DNA from 2 places in the Alkalibacillus flavidus genome. Region 1 is predicted to be linked to the other one. Evidence: a T-box and tRNA genes for the amino acid it is inferred to sense, from the RefSeq annotation. Region 1 holds a T-box; the other holds one or more tRNA genes.
What was found. A T-box is a leader RNA that pairs with one kind of tRNA and senses whether it is charged. The one in region 1 lies ahead of thrS (threonine--tRNA ligase), so its partner is inferred to be a tRNA-Thr.

Region 1 (7,886 bases):
TAGAAGATGTGACCGTTCATTTCGATGACGTGTTTACGACGTTAAAACATAAACGACAGCCGGTTCAGGAAACGCAAGATGAGTCACTTGTTATTAATACTGAATTACCGCTAGAGTGGTTGTATAAAATGTTAACGCAACAACAAATCGAACCGAAACACATTTTAACGAACGCCAATTTATCGTATATGGAAAAAGTTATCAAAATTTATGACGTTGATTATTTAGAGTTGGAAAAAGCCTTGCTGTGGGCCATTAATGAAGATGCTGTATTTGACCGTCAAGAATTCCTTGATATGTGCAAAGATATTTATCATAAAAAGCATGGGTCTGTACCACCGCGTTTATATGCTAAACATGAAGCAATGGAAGAAACGCAACCAGAATCGACACAGCCTCAAGAGAAAACGACGGCAACGAAACAAGAACGTTTAGTGCAACATTTTAATCAAATTACACACCGAGAATTATTAGAAGACTATGCGAGTTCCGGTTTGGCCTCTATGAAAGAAGTTGACATGCTAACACAAGTGATGGAGGAGCACGGTCTAACACAACCGGTCATGAATGTTCTCGTTCATTATGTCCTTAACAAAAACGCAAAGAAGCTTAACCGCAGTTATATTGAAACGATTGCCGCTCATTGGAGTCGGGAAGGTATTAAAACGGCAGAACAAGCGATGAATTTAGCTAAGCAAGAACATAAAATGTATCAAACGTGGCAACAGAAAAAACAACAGCGCTCGTCAGCTAAGCAATCGCCATCCAAAAAATCAAATGAAGTCATACCGAAATGGTTCAAACAGCAAAAAGAACAAAAACAGAAACAATCACAAGCCACACCAAATGAAGAACAGCAATCAGAGGAACGCGATGAAGAATTAGAAGCCTTTTTCAAAAGCTTTTCGCAACCGAAACAATAGTTGAAGGATGATGACGATGGAACCGATCCAATCAGCCTTAAATAGTTGGCTGAAAAACAATGAAAACTTTCAAACATCGATGAATGACATGCGCGACAAAATTTTGCAATCAGAGCGTATTCAGGCGCTATTAGCCGAACACCCAGAACTAACGCGAGAACAGATTGATAAACAATTAATTAAATTGTACGAATATGATTATCAATCGCTTAATTGTAAGAAATGTCCATCGCTCGAAGGCTGTATCAATGTGATTCCTGGCTATGTTCCTGAGGCTCACGTACAGAATGGTCGAATTAAATTGATGTATCATGAGTGTCAACGCAAACAAAAAGCGATTCAAATGGAAAAACAACGCTCATTTGTCCAAAGTTTGCATATGCCAAAGGAAGTCCACGAAGCTAGTTTTTCGCAAATTAAATTAGATGTAACAGGCCGTTCGGAAGCATTGAAGCGGATCCAGCAATTTTTTAAAGATAGTCAAGATCAATTACCGCAAAAAGGGCTGTTCTTACACGGTAGTTTTGGTGTAGGTAAAACGTATATGTTAGGCGCATTAGCTCAAGAATTAGCGACGATCCAGGTGGACACGATGTTTATTTATATGCCTGAATTTGTCCGTGAAATGAAAGCATCGATTAGCGATTCGACGATTAACGAAAAGATTGATCGGTTTAAACGGGCATCGGTTCTCGTTTTTGATGATATAGGGGCCGAATTTTCTTCAGCATGGTTCAGGGATGAAGTGCTCGGGGCGATTTTACAATTCCGTATGATGGAACGCCTGCCTGTATTTTTTACATCGAATTATGATTTAAATGAACTAGAGTTAATGTTTTCAAAAGTCGGTAAGTCCGATTTAGAAGAAGTAAAAGCCGCCCGAATTATGGAACGTATTAGACAAGTGAGTGAACCTGTTGAAGTGACAGGCGATAACCACCGCGACCTATAATTGTTTAGGTCGCGTTTTCATGTTTTCCTCCTTTTTTTCATACGGTGTAATATCGACTGTGATGAAAGAGGGATGAATCATGAAAGAATGGGTATTACGTTTTGAAACAGCTGCTGATGCAAGGCAGTGGGTTATGTTTTCGCATCAAGACAAGCAATTTTTTAGTCATGTTACTAATGATCCAAATGTCGTACGAATGATTGCGACCGAAAGTGTTTTGTGGTCTCGTTGGTTAGATTTACTATTTTCTTATGTGCAAGCTGTGATGGTACCGAAACATTCAAAGCGAATGTTGAAAGATCATTATTACTTAGTCGACGAAGAGATTGAGCAAATTATGCCGTTTGTTTTAAACCTTAGTGAGGATACGTTGCCATTACATAGTCAATTAACATCCTTGTATTCACATTTAGTTCGTTACGTCCACCAATTAGAAACGCCTTATGACATCAGCTTGTCAAATCTCGAGCTATTTATGTTTGATGGTCACTCAGATTGGGTTGATGTTGTTGGATATGCGATTGACGAGTGGCAATTTGAAATGCAATTCCAAGATCAAATGGAGCGATTACGGCAATGGATTGATCAATCAAGATCATTGTATCGTCGTATCGATGTGTATGATGCTGATGTATTGTTGTTTTTCGATGATACAGGCAAACGGATCGATCAACCGACAGAAAGGGTTATAACTGATTACTTGATCATTCCCTCGTTAACGAATGGCCTGTTATCTTTAAGGCCAGAATTGATCAACATTTTTACTAATTATCGAAAGACGCATGCATTGTATCAAGTTAAAAATTTGTTTCAAGAACGCGCAACTATTTTTGAGGAGCATGAATTTCCACATGAAATAAACAACCTATCAAGAAGTTGATCAATAGATATTGATTTTTATCATAAACATCGATATAATACGTACATAATATACGTGTTATGTGTTGATGAGGATAGAAACAATTTAACACAGCTTTACAGAGAAGGAAGTCATGGCTGAAAACTTTCAAGTATGCTAAATTGTTTACCACCTCGGAGCAGTTGTTGTGAACGGAATAATACTTTTCTCAGTAATAATGACCGTCACGTCGGCGTTAACGACGACTTGAGAGCTGCTTATATGAAGCAGAATCAGGGTGGAACCACGGGTTAATCACACTCGTCCCTTTTGGATTAAGGGACGAGTGTTTTTTAATGGTCTTAGATAACGTAATAATCATTAAAGAAAGGTGGAAATTTAACATGAGTGAGATGATTCAAGTAACGTTTCCTGATGGAAATGCAAAGGAGTTTCCACAAGGAACGACGACAGAAGATATTGCTGGCTCGATTAGTTCTGGCTTGAAGAAACAAGCGTTAGCGGGCAAGTTTAATGGTGAGATGGTTGACTTACGTACGCCATTGTATGACGATGGTGACATTCAAATTGTGACGTATCGCGATGAAGAAGGATTAGAAGTGTTGCGCCATTCAACGGCTCATTTAATGGCACAAGCGATTAAACGTTTATACGGCGATGTAAAACTAGGCGTAGGTCCGGTCATTGAAGGCGGATTTTATTATGACATCGATATGGAGGAAACGATTTCGCCGGAAGACCTACCTAAAATCGAAAAAGAAATGAAGAAAATCGTCGATGAAGCGCTAGAAATTCAACGTGTTGATGTGTCGCGTGAGGAAGCGAAAGAACGTTACCGCAAAATCGGTGATGACTTGAAGTTAGAATTAATTGATGACATCCCTGAAGGCGAGCAAGTGTCGATCTATGAACAAGGTGAATTCTTTGATTTGTGTCGCGGTGTACATATTCCGCACACAGGCAAAATTAAAGTCTTCAAATTACTATCGATCTCAGGCGCTTATTGGCGTGGCGATAGTAACAATAAAATGTTGCAGCGTGTTTATGGTACCGCGTTTGAAAAGCAAAGTGAGCTAGATGAACATTTACGTCTGCTTGAAGAAGCGAAAGAGCGTGACCACCGTAAACTTGGAAAAGAGCTTGAAATCTTTACGGTCTCACAAAAAGTCGGACAAGGGTTACCACTTTGGCTTCCGAAAGGGGCAACGATAAGACGTACGATTGAACGCTATATTGTTGATTTAGAAGAGCGTTTAGGTTATGACCATGTGTACACACCTGTATTGGGCAGTGTTGATTTGTATAAAACGAGTGGACATTGGGATCATTACCAAGACGACATGTTCCCAACAATGGAAATGGATAATGAAGATTTAGTGTTACGTCCGATGAATTGTCCGCACCACATGATGGTATACAAAAATCAACTATATAGTTATCGTCATTTACCAGTCCGTATTGCTGAACTCGGCACAATGCATCGTCACGAAATGTCAGGTGCTTTAGCTGGCTTGCAACGTGTTCGTGCGATGACGCTGAATGATGCGCACATCTTCGCACGTCCAGACCAATTAAAAGAAGAATTCATGCGCGTCGTGCACATGATTCAAAATGTTTATCAAGACTTTGGATTAAACGATTACTATTTCCGCTTATCATATCGTGATCCAGCTGATAATGAGAAATACGTTGATAATGATGAAATGTGGAATAAAGCAGAGGCGTTATTAAAAGAAACGATGGAAGAAATGGATGTTGATTATGTCGAAGCACAAGGCGAAGCGGCATTCTATGGTCCGAAATTAGACGTCCAAGTGAAAACAGCTCTCGGAAAAGACGAAACACTATCGACTGTCCAGCTTGACTTCCACTTACCGAATCGTTTTGATTTAACGTATATTGGTGAAGACGGGAAAGAACACCGTCCAGTGGTCATTCACCGTGGTGTTGTATCAACGATGGAACGTTTCGTAGCATTCTTAATTGAAGAATATAAAGGGGCATTCCCGACGTGGTTAGCACCAGAGCAAGTTCGCATTATTCCAGTGTCTTTAGATGCGCATATGGATTATGTGAAGAAAGTTGAAGAGAAGCTACAATACGCTGGTATTCGTGTTGATACGGACCTACGCGATGAGAAATTAGGTTACAAGATCCGTGAATCGCAAACACAAAAAATTCCTTATTCACTCGTCCTAGGTGATCAAGAAATGAACGATGAAGCAGTCAACATCCGTCGTTACGGTGAACAAGACAGCGAAACAATCTCATTAGACAACTTCGTCAATCGCATTGTTGATGAAGTGCAAAATCGTAAACTTTAGTTTGTTAGGTAGTCCCTCATGAAGTGGGGCTACCTTTTATTTAAAAATAGTTGTTGTAAATTACAATGTTGATTTGATATACAATTATAAGCACTGAGTTGTTGAATTGTGAGAAGCGAAGGTGGCGACTCCTGGTCGACTAAAAGCGTTCACGTCCTGCGCCTGCGAGTACTCGGCGCAGAATTAGTCAAGGAAGCTTATGAAATCAGCTTTTGTGGCCAACGTCGACACTAGACCATCCGGGTCGTCGGAAAGCGTCCACCGGCAGCGGATCACAATATCAACAACGGACTTTGAGAAAAGCTTTATTTTGAAAATGATTATGCTAAAAACAGTTGACAGGTTCTATACAACTCGTTATACTAGGTTAAGTAATTGAATAAGGCGAAGGAACGACAAGTAGAAGCACCCGCTTCTCACCTGATTGACGCATGAAAGCAGTTGACAGGTAACTTAATTTTCGCATTTTATACGCCTAAAGCGTATCTAACGACGAAATAAGTATGTGTGGGTGCAGTATGTGTACCGACACTTTTTTTATGCTTATTAAGCGACGATAACGCAAACCACTTGTCTTGCGGCGCCTTAACTTTTAAAGATTTTTTGGAGGTGGCTCACTATTAGCAAGGATATGAATGTTAATGAGGGGATCCGTGCCAAAGAGGTACGTCTCATTGATGTCAATGGTGAACAATTAGGAGTTAAATCACGTCAAGAAGCATTAGATATTGCGGAAAATGCCAACTTAGACCTCGTCTTAGTTGCGCCAAATGCGAAACCACCCGTAGCTCGTATTATGGACTATGGTAAGTATCGCTTTGAACAGCAGAAGAAAGAAAAAGAACAACGCAAGAACCAAAAAACAGTTCAAGTGAAAGAAGTTCGTCTAACACCTCAAATCGAGGATCATGACTTTAACACGAAAGCGCGTAATGCGCAGAAGTTCTTGAAGAAGGGCGATAAAGTCAAAGTTAGTGTTCGTTTCCGTGGCCGTGCTATTACGCACAAAGAATTAGGCCAAGAAGTGCTTGAACGTTTCGCTGAAGCTTGTAATGAGTACAGCACAGTTGAGACGAAGCCGAAGATGGAAGGCCGTAATATGTTCTTAATGCTTGCTCCGATCAACGAAAAATAAAGTGAGCAAACTAAACAACTTTGATTCGAGGAGGATTTTATCATGCCAAAAATGAAGACGCACAAAAGTTCACAAAAGCGTTTTAAGAAAACAGGTACTGGAAAGTTCAAACGTTCTCACGCGTTTACAAGTCACTTATTCCGTAACAAGTCTAAAGACCAAAAGCGTCGTTTAGCGAAACAAACGACAGTTGCTAAAAGTGATGAAGCACGTTTAAACAAATTAATGCCTTATAAATAATAAGGATCGCGAAATAGAAAGATTAATCAGGAGGGATTACTTATGCCACGTGTAAAAGGTGGAACAGTAACACGTCAACGTCGTAAGCGTACGTTGAAATTAGCCAAAGGTTATTACGGTTCAAAACGAACGTTATTCAAAACAGCTAAACAACAAGTCATGAAATCAGGTCAGTATGCATACCGTGACCGTCGCCAGAAAAAACGTGATTTCCGTAAATTATGGATCGCACGTATTAACGCTGCGGCTCGTATGAACGACCTTTCATATAGCCGTCTCATGCACGGTCTAAAACTAGCTGGTGTTGAAGTTAACCGTAAAATGCTAGCAGAGTTAGCTGTAAATGATGAGCAAGGCTTTGCTGAATTAGCTGAAAAAGCAAAAGCAGCTTTAAAATAACGGTTAAATAAGAGTTGTCCTTAAAAAAAGGGCAGCTCTTTTTCTATATGAAAGAGGAGAGGTATTGTGACGATCTTTTTATATGTATTAGTCTTAATAGCAAGCGTTATTGCATTTATCATGATGGGGCTTGACAAATATTATGCGAAGCAAGGACACTGGCGGATTGCTGAACGTTCGTTATGGATGATAGCACTTGTTGGTGGAGCACCAGGATCATGGTTTGGCATGATTACGTTTCGACATAAAACAAAGCATGCTATATTTCAATATGGCATGCCAGCGCTAACAATTGGGTGGATGATTGTATTGCTATTCGTTTAGCCTGTCATAAAGGCTCGTCTCGTGTCATATGATACAGTAAGTGTTAGCGCATAGGGGGCGAGTCAGATGGAACATACACTATCGTGGTTAGATGATGTTAAACAGCATGTCCCTATCGTAGCCCCGGTTATGTTCATTATTTTTCATATCATTCGTCCATTTTTATTTATACCAGTGGCGGCTATATGTATTACAGGCGGTTTATTGTTTGGTTTAACATACGGTACCTTTTATTCCTGGATCGGCGTCACGTTATCAAGCTTGTTGTTTTATGGTATGGTTCACACATCTAAAACCAATCATAAAATGAATCAATTAAAAAACCACGTGAGTCATAAACTAGACGGTTTATCGACGTCTCAAGTTGTGTTGTTACGCTTAATGCCCTTTATACATTTTCATTTTATTTCGTTGCTTATGATTGAAATAACGCGAAATTTTCGTGATTATATGAAGTTACAAGTGTTGTCTAATGTGCCATTAGCCGTTTTTTATACGACACTTGGTCAATGGTTACACACATTAAGCTGGCATTATATAATCGTATTAGCAATCTTGTTTACTATTATGTTTATCATACTCAGACGGCGTGAATGGATCTGGACGTTGGATGAATATTTTGCACGTCATGCAGATTAAGTAGAAACGTAGGAGGTTATCATCGATGGATTGGAAACGACTTTACAGAATGCAGGCTGAATTAGACCAGCATATTATGAATGCGATACCG
Region 2 (7,886 bases), on a different contig from region 1:
TCGATAAACGTTATTTCACGGTCTTCCGCTAAATTATCAACTTCTAATTCAACGTCTTCTAACGTCGTTTCCACAGCCTCTTCGACTTCAATTTCTGCTTCAACTGTTTCTGGCTCGATACGATTAACACCCGACGGAACTGACAAATCAACCTCCAATGTCGTCGATTCAGTTACATCAGACAAATCAACATCGACAGGTTCTAAACGGTCAATCTCATCTAAACGATCTACACTACCATATAACGTCGCTGAAACCGGGTTTAGATCGATGCTTTGTAACACTAACTCTTCGTCTAAATCCCCCGTCGTTTCATAAGTAACAGGATAGCGTTTATCCGTAATCGACACATCTGCTGTCACGTCTACCTCTGACGGTTCAACGAGTACACTCAGTTCATTACCGGCAGCGTCATATACACGAACAGGCGCACCTGTTACTTCGCCATTTTGCGCTAAAGTAGGCAAGTTCACAATGGCTTTAACAATCGCGACTTGATCAATTTCATTTTGTGAGCCTGTAATTTCAATTTCAGCCGGCGATAGTTGTGGCGAACTCGCAAAGACATTGTCCGGATTCAAACCGTCACTTTCCACATAATCTATATCAACCGGAAAACTTGCTGTTGCCCGTTCTTCAATCGTTACATTCGCAACATTCGGCTCAATATAAACCGATAACTGACTCGAAAACCCTTCATGTGTCACATCAACTTGATGTTCACCGGGCCCCAAATCATTTAAATCCACAACGACATCAAAATTTTGCTGCCTAACCGTTTGTGTAATCACGCTGCGCGGTCCTTCAAGCGTCACATCGACCGTATCCGGAACACCGCGGACAACATAATTATCTTCTTCATCTATTTGAACTTGCAGCGGCACATTTTCAACCGTCTGCGTCTCCGTAGAGCCGGACGGTAAGAAAATATCGCTAGAGCGTGATGTATTCGCATCATCAATGGCAACTGTTGTATATAATAAAATGGCTAAAAATAACGACACAATTCTCGTAAACCAAGGACTTCTCAACCAATTATCCATTACGCTTTGCCCTCCAACTCAATGCCTTTGATGATCCGTTTTGTTCGGATGGACTTAAGTCTTGCATTAATAACTGACGTAACCCGTCTTCATCTAATTTGCGATACAATTCGCCATTTTTCGTTGCCGATATATTACCCGTTTCTTCTGAGACAACAATCGTTAGGGCATCTGTGACTTCACTAACCCCCATGGCCGCTCGGTGCCTCGTACCTAATTCTTTTGAAATAAACGGGCTTTCACTTAACGGTAAATAACAAGCGGCAGCGACAATTTGGTTTTCGCTAATGACGACAGCACCGTCGTGTAACGGTGCATTCGGTATGAATATATTTGTCAGCAACTCACTCGTCAATTGACCGTTCACAGGCACACCTGTTTCAACGTATTCACTTAGACCTGTCTCACGTTCAATCGACATTAAAGCACCAATACGACGTTTACTCATGTAATGACACGACTTCACAATCGAATCAATCGCATCATAAACAGCCTTCTCTTCTGATTGTGTATGACGTGAAAAAAAGCTTCCTCGCCCTAATTGCTCTAACGCTCGGCGAATTTCAGGCTGGAAAAGGATGATCACAGCGAGGAACCCCCACGTAATCGCTTGGTAAACGAGCCACTGGACCGTTTTCAACTCTAAAATCGAGCTCAAGAACCATATACCTAAGACGACAAAGATCCCTTTCAGTAACTGAACCGCTTTCGTCCCACGAATGACTGAAAATAATTTATATATAACAAACCATACAAGCGCTATATCAACGACAATCCGTAACACTTGCAGGAAATCAAGCTCTTCCCACGACATGTTGACACTTCCTTCACGCACTATTTTGTCTCTTTTTATTTATTGCCCGAAACAGTCCATATGTAAAACGGATACGTAAAATTGCGAGACACACAATCATCTGTCACTATTATATCACAAATTACTACATCTGAAATGGCTCGGTAACGATTGATTCGCCTCTAGACTGACATTTTTTGCGTAAAAAAAAGAGTTATGCTATCACATAAATCGACAGACATAACTCTTGATTATCATTAGACATGTTTTTCACCATATAATGAAGCGATCATATCAACAGCTACTTCTGCCGTCCGATTCCCTTCATCTAATAACGGATTTACCTCGACGACCTCAGCTGACGTCAACACACCAGCATTATACAACATCGACATCGCTAAATGAGCCTCTCGGTAACTCGGACCTCCAACGACAGGTGTTCCTGTTCCTGGGGTGTGATTTGGGTCAATACCATCGACATCCAAACTTAAATGAACGCCGTCCACTTTCCCGTTTAAGTATTCTAATGCATCATTCATCACCCACGTTATACCGTGCGTTTCAATATCATGCATCGTATAGACACGAATTCCTTGTTCACGAATCACTTGGCGCTCTCCCTCATCAACCGACCGCGCCCCAATGATGATGGTATGTTCAGGCTTTATTTTCGCTTCTTGGCCGTGAATCGACGTTAAACGTTCATGCCCCATACCTAAACTGACACCTAACGACATCCCATGAATATTGCCAGATGGAGATGTCTCACCTCGGTTTAAATCAGCGTGTGCATCAAACCAAATGACACCCAAGTTACTATAAAACTGACTCAATCCAGCAAGTGTTCCAATGGCGATACTATGGTCACCACCCAAAATTAAAGGTACATCACCTTGTTTTTTTAAATCATAAACATAATCCGCAATCATTTCATTAGCTGAAGCGACATGGTCTAGATTGCGCAAATTCGTCTTCGGGTCTACCCCGTTTGTCCGTTTATTAATAACTGGTACATCACCATAATCTTTATAAGCTAGGCCTAAATCATTTAATCGATCAAACAAGCCAGCATAACGAATCGACCCAGGACCAAAGTCAACGCCTTCATTAGGTTGAGCGACCGTTAACGGAGCACCAAGGATTCCTAGTCTATTGTTCATCGTCATTTCCTCCTTCATTTTGCCTCCATTCATTTTATAAGCCAGCACAGAATGGTTCAACTGGACAAAAACGTGAATAAATATGCACGCGCCGGCAGCCTTGCATGAGCATGATTCAGTAATCAACCAGCCCTAAAAAAGTCACTCAATTATGGGTCATAGTCAATCATTTATCATACAGCTTGCTCAATTACGATTTGTAGTCGCACTATTTCGTTCTCAGTCGCTCTTTTGACACACAAAGTCTCTCATTTACGTAGTATGACGCTCAAATCGAGAAGTTAATCAAATTAGTTAAGATCGATTCATAAAATGGCTCCACTTATGTATTGCCAATTATCAGGCTAACCAAATAAAAAAGTTGCTCCCCAACAGAGAACAACTTTAGCTAAGAGATATGGTGGAGCCTAGCGGGATCGAACCGCTGACCTCCTGCGTGCAAAGCAGGCGCTCTCCCAGCTGAGCTAAGGCCCCATATCAATTATTTATTATGTAAAAAATGAGCCATGGTGGATTCGAACCACCGACCCTCTGATTAAAAGTCAGATGCTCTGCCAGCTGAGCTAATGGCTCATAATATGATGGCTGGGCCAGCTGGATTCGAACCAGCGCATGACGGTACCAAAAACCGTTGCCTTACCGCTTGGCTATGGCCCAATAGTGGTGGAGGGGGACGGATTCGAACCGCCGAACTCGGAGAGAGCGGATTTACAGTCCGCCGCGTTTGGCCAACTTCGCTACCCCTCCAAACAATGGTGCCGGCCGAGAGACTCGAACTCCCAACCTACTGATTACAAGTCAGTTGCTCTGCCAGATTGAGCTAGGCCGGCGTTTGAAAAGATGGTGGAGGATGGCGGGCTCGAACCACCGACCCCTTGCTTGTAAGGCAAGTGCTCTCCCAACTGAGCTAATCCTCCGCAGCACATAACGTGCAAAAATATGTAGATGACCCGTACGGGATTCGAACCCGTGTTACCGCCGTGAAAGGGCGGTGTCTTAACCACTTGACCAACGGGCCATGTTGATCACGATCCTTTATCTGAAAAGGACAAGTATTATTATAGCGACTACCTAAAACATTGTAAAGGGAAAAAAGAAATTTTTAACTTTCAGAATTGTACTTACAATACCTCTTCTTACCCACAAACCCAACAATACTATTTTCAAAAACGATTTTTTCTAAAATCTTCTAACCCTGCTCATCACTGAGGTTACGTTCATTTATCTTCACAAAAAATTCATAACTGATTTGACAATATTCACATTTCTTATTAATCTATTAAGCAACGTTAAGTTTATTAATTTTGTTAAATTTAAATTTAACGTTTTACTATTTCAAAAAATGAGGAGGTGACAACCATCACTATTATTACCGTAGAGGGAAAGCGTTTTGATACCGAAGCTATATTATTTGATAAAGACGGCACACTCATTAACTTTTATTCTATATGGGGTGTTTGGGGCGACTTATTAACTAAAGAAATTGCCATTCAGATTCCTGAAACAATTAATTATGACCCCCACCATGCTTGTGAACGTATAGGTCTTGATATAGTGAACCAAACTTGGGATCCAGTCGGTCCGTTAGCAATCGGTAACCCTGATGATTCAGCCACCATACTAACTCATTACTTATATCAACTTGGGATCCCATGGGATGAAGCTGTTACATACCTCACTAAAAGCCTAGAAAACATTGAATCTACTATTGATTGGAAACAATATATTAAACCCATTGATGGATTAATTGAATTTATCAATGAAGCCAATCAACAACAGATCAAAATGGCTGTGGTTACAGCTGATTCCACTCAAAATGCTTTATATCATTTACAGTTACTCGGAATTGATCACTATTTCGATACTGTTATTGGATTTGATTCTGTAACAAAAGGCAAGCCATTTCCGGAAATGGCTTATACAGCTTGTCAACGTTTATTAGTCTCACCACAACAAACAATTTTATTTGGTGATTCTAATGGAGACATGACTTTAGCTAAAAATGCTAAGTTAAAAGCCGGAATTGGAATTGCACAAACGAGTATTGATAACGCTTTCTATTTACGCGATACCGACCTCGTGATCCAAGATTATCGAGGGTGTTATATAAATTAATCAAAAAGGGAGAGAGTTTACATGAAGAAAACCATCATGTTTTTGGTTTTAATGACAACAATGGTCATCATTACAGCTTGTGGGGAATCAGGTTCAAGCGATGAACCGTTACAAGTTTATACTCACAATGATTCTGAAGAGATGGATGCAATGGTAGAAAATATCGAAGAAAATACTGGAGTCCAACTAGACGTGCTGCGTTTATCAAGTGGTGAAGGTTGGAGCCGTATTGAAGCTGAAGCCCCAGAAATTGGTGCTGATATGCAAATCGGTATGCTTCACGGATTCGGTATGAAAGCTGAAGAAGAAGGCTATTTATTACCATATGAATCAGAACAATGGGAAGATGTGCCTGACAAGTTTAAACAAGAAGATGGCGAATGGTATGGTACTTCTTTCTGGTATAACATGATTGCTGTCAATGAAGATATTATCGAAGACAAAGGGCTCGACGTCCCTCAATCTTGGGAGGATTTATTAGACCCTCAATATGAAGGCGAAATTGCACTACCGGATCCAGGTACATCAGGTACAGCATTCTTAATCGTTTCAACAATTATGCAACAAATGGGCGAAGAAGAAGGCTGGGATTACTTTGAACAATTAGATAAAAATGTTGGTCAATATACTAAATCTGGTTCAGCACCTGCCCAATTAGTTGCTCAAGGTGAGTATGCTATTGGGGTATCTTGGGACCAAGCTGTCCTTGACTACATTGATGAGGGCTATCCAATTAAAAGTGTCATGCCTGAAGAAGGTGTAGGTTACAGTTTAGATGTTGCTTGGATCTTCGAAAACACGGATCAACCTGAAAAAGCAAAAGAAGTCATGGACTACTTAGGTTCACAAGACTTCATGGAATTATCTGCTGAGTACCGTTCTATGGTAACTAAGCCTGGCATTACAGATGACTCAAATGTTTCCGACAATTTCATTGATTATGACGCGCAGTGGGATGCGGATAATCGTGATCGTATCATGGAAGAATGGCAGAATAAATTTTCTAACTAATGAAGAGATTGGCCAGCGTCACCACGCGCTGGCCTCTCCATATTTATTGAATAAAGCTGAGGTGATCTAATTGACTACTGAAACAACTAGAACAACGAGGAGTAAGAAACTCGTGTCTGAATTTCGCCAATTTTTGTCTGAACCTTGGTTTGCGATCCTAACGATGATCTTAGCTGCGGCAATTCTGTTGTTTATCGTAATCCCTGTGTTCGCTGTTTTCTTTAAAAGTTTTGGTATAGGATCAGGAGGATTTACATTTGAGTATTACAAAGAATTCTTCGCAAGATCTTATTACCTTAATTCTTTGTTAAATAGCTTAGGAGCTGCGATTATTTCAACCATTGTGGTTGTTTTATTAAGTGTAAGTATCTCATTATATGTTACACGATCAACATCTTTTTTATCTAAGTTCTATCGTGGCGCAGCTTTATTACCACTAGTTGCCCCACCTTTTATCTTTTCATTGTCTTTAATTATATTATTAGGGCGTAATGGTGTCGTCACTTCTCTGCTCAATGATGCCTTTGGGTTAGAATTTAGTATTTACGGATTCTGGGGCGTCGTCTTAGCACAAATACTGGGTTACTTCCCTATTGGCTACATGTTAGTTGAGAGTACGATGCGTAATATGAGCCCTAGTTTAGAGAACGCATCAAGAGACCTTGGTGCAAATCAGTCCAAAACATTAAGAAAGATCACACTACCCCTCTCCCAATCCGGGATTACGAAAGCTGGGTTATTAGTGTTTGTCATGGCTTTGGCTGATTTTTCAAACCCCTTGATTATCGGTGGTGGCGAAACATTTATTGCAGCTGAAGCTTACCTACTCGTTGTAGGACAACAAAACTTAGAACAAGCAGCTGTTCTCGGCGTTTTCCTTATTATACCGAGTTTAATCGTATTTATATTCCAAACTTATGTCATGAAAGATTCAGGATTAGAGACGATCAGTGGCGAGTCAGGCGCAAGTAATGCACCCCTGACTAAGCGGGTTAAATCGGTTGTTATGACGATTAACACATTGTTTGTGTCTTTTATCGTACTCATGTTCATTATGGTCGTTCTTGGAGCATTTGTGAAAATCATTGGTATTGATAATAGCTTTACACTAGAGCACTTCCAAAGTCGAAACGGCTGGGACTCGTTATACACCAGTATAATCGTATCGTTCTTAGCGGCTATCTTAGCGGCCACAATTGGAATGCTGCAAGGTTATCTATTTGCGCGAAAACCGATTCCAGGAAAAAAAGCATTAGAATTCTTAACCTTGTTTGGTCTAGCAGTCCCAGGTACAGTTATGGGTATTGGTTATGTACTTATATTCAACGGCTCTCCTTTTTTCTTAACAGGTACCGTACTATTAATCGTCCTTAACATGACGTTCAGAAAAATTGGTGTTGGTCTTGAAGCTAGTATTAGTAAAATGCACCAAATTGATTCATCCATGGAAGAAGCATCGAACGACCTAGGTGCAGGACCATATCGTACATTCGGTAAAGTCGTTGTTCCTCTATTAAGTCCAGCGTTCATAGCAGGATTTGTTTATACATTTATGACAGCGATGGTATCGATCAGTTCTGTTATCTTTTTAATTGCACCAGGAACAAACTTAGCAGCTGTTCACATATTAAATCTAGCTGAACAAGCTCAAATTGGTATGGCCTCCGCCATGTCATTTGTGTTAATTGTTATTGTTTTATCTTGTATGGGACTACTTAAGTATATTGAGAAAAAAACAGGGGTCAGCATATAGAACACAGTTTA

Region 2: it encodes a tRNA-Thr, which carries the amino acid that the T-box ahead of thrS (threonine--tRNA ligase) is inferred to sense. The anticodon was not compared.

Annotation. Positions count from the first base shown of each region.
Region 1 covers NZ_JBEPMX010000002.1:174,334-182,219, reverse strand. Annotated here, with positions in the region: gene ABID56_RS03490 (replication initiation and membrane attachment family protein) at 1-923, shown strand, start outside; gene dnaI (primosomal protein DnaI) at 940-1,875, shown strand; gene ABID56_RS03480 (hypothetical protein) at 1,955-2,755, shown strand; T-box leader at 2,811-3,045, shown strand; gene thrS (threonine--tRNA ligase) at 3,118-5,058, shown strand; ribosomal protein L20 leader region at 5,450-5,602, shown strand; gene infC (translation initiation factor IF-3) at 5,690-6,193, shown strand; gene rpmI (50S ribosomal protein L35) at 6,236-6,433, shown strand; gene rplT (50S ribosomal protein L20) at 6,476-6,832, shown strand; gene ABID56_RS03455 (DUF1294 domain-containing protein) at 6,899-7,156, shown strand; gene ABID56_RS03450 (TVP38/TMEM64 family protein) at 7,223-7,795, shown strand; gene ABID56_RS03445 (dUTP diphosphatase) at 7,821-7,886, shown strand, end outside.
Region 2 covers NZ_JBEPMX010000017.1:2,523-10,408, reverse strand. Annotated here, with positions in the region: gene ABID56_RS12375 (CdaR family protein) at 1-1,043, opposite strand, end outside; gene cdaA (diadenylate cyclase CdaA) at 1,036-1,857, opposite strand; gene rocF (arginase) at 2,094-2,996, opposite strand; tRNA gene ABID56_RS12360 (tRNA-Ala) at 3,395-3,470, opposite strand; tRNA gene ABID56_RS12355 (tRNA-Lys) at 3,497-3,569, opposite strand; tRNA gene ABID56_RS12350 (tRNA-Gln) at 3,579-3,653, opposite strand; tRNA gene ABID56_RS12345 (tRNA-Tyr) at 3,658-3,743, opposite strand; tRNA gene ABID56_RS12340 (tRNA-Thr) at 3,750-3,826, opposite strand; tRNA gene ABID56_RS12335 (tRNA-Val) at 3,838-3,913, opposite strand; tRNA gene ABID56_RS12330 (tRNA-Glu) at 3,943-4,014, opposite strand; gene ABID56_RS12325 (HAD family hydrolase) at 4,347-5,111, shown strand; gene ABID56_RS12320 (ABC transporter substrate-binding protein) at 5,133-6,122, shown strand; gene ABID56_RS12315 (ABC transporter permease) at 6,235-7,875, shown strand.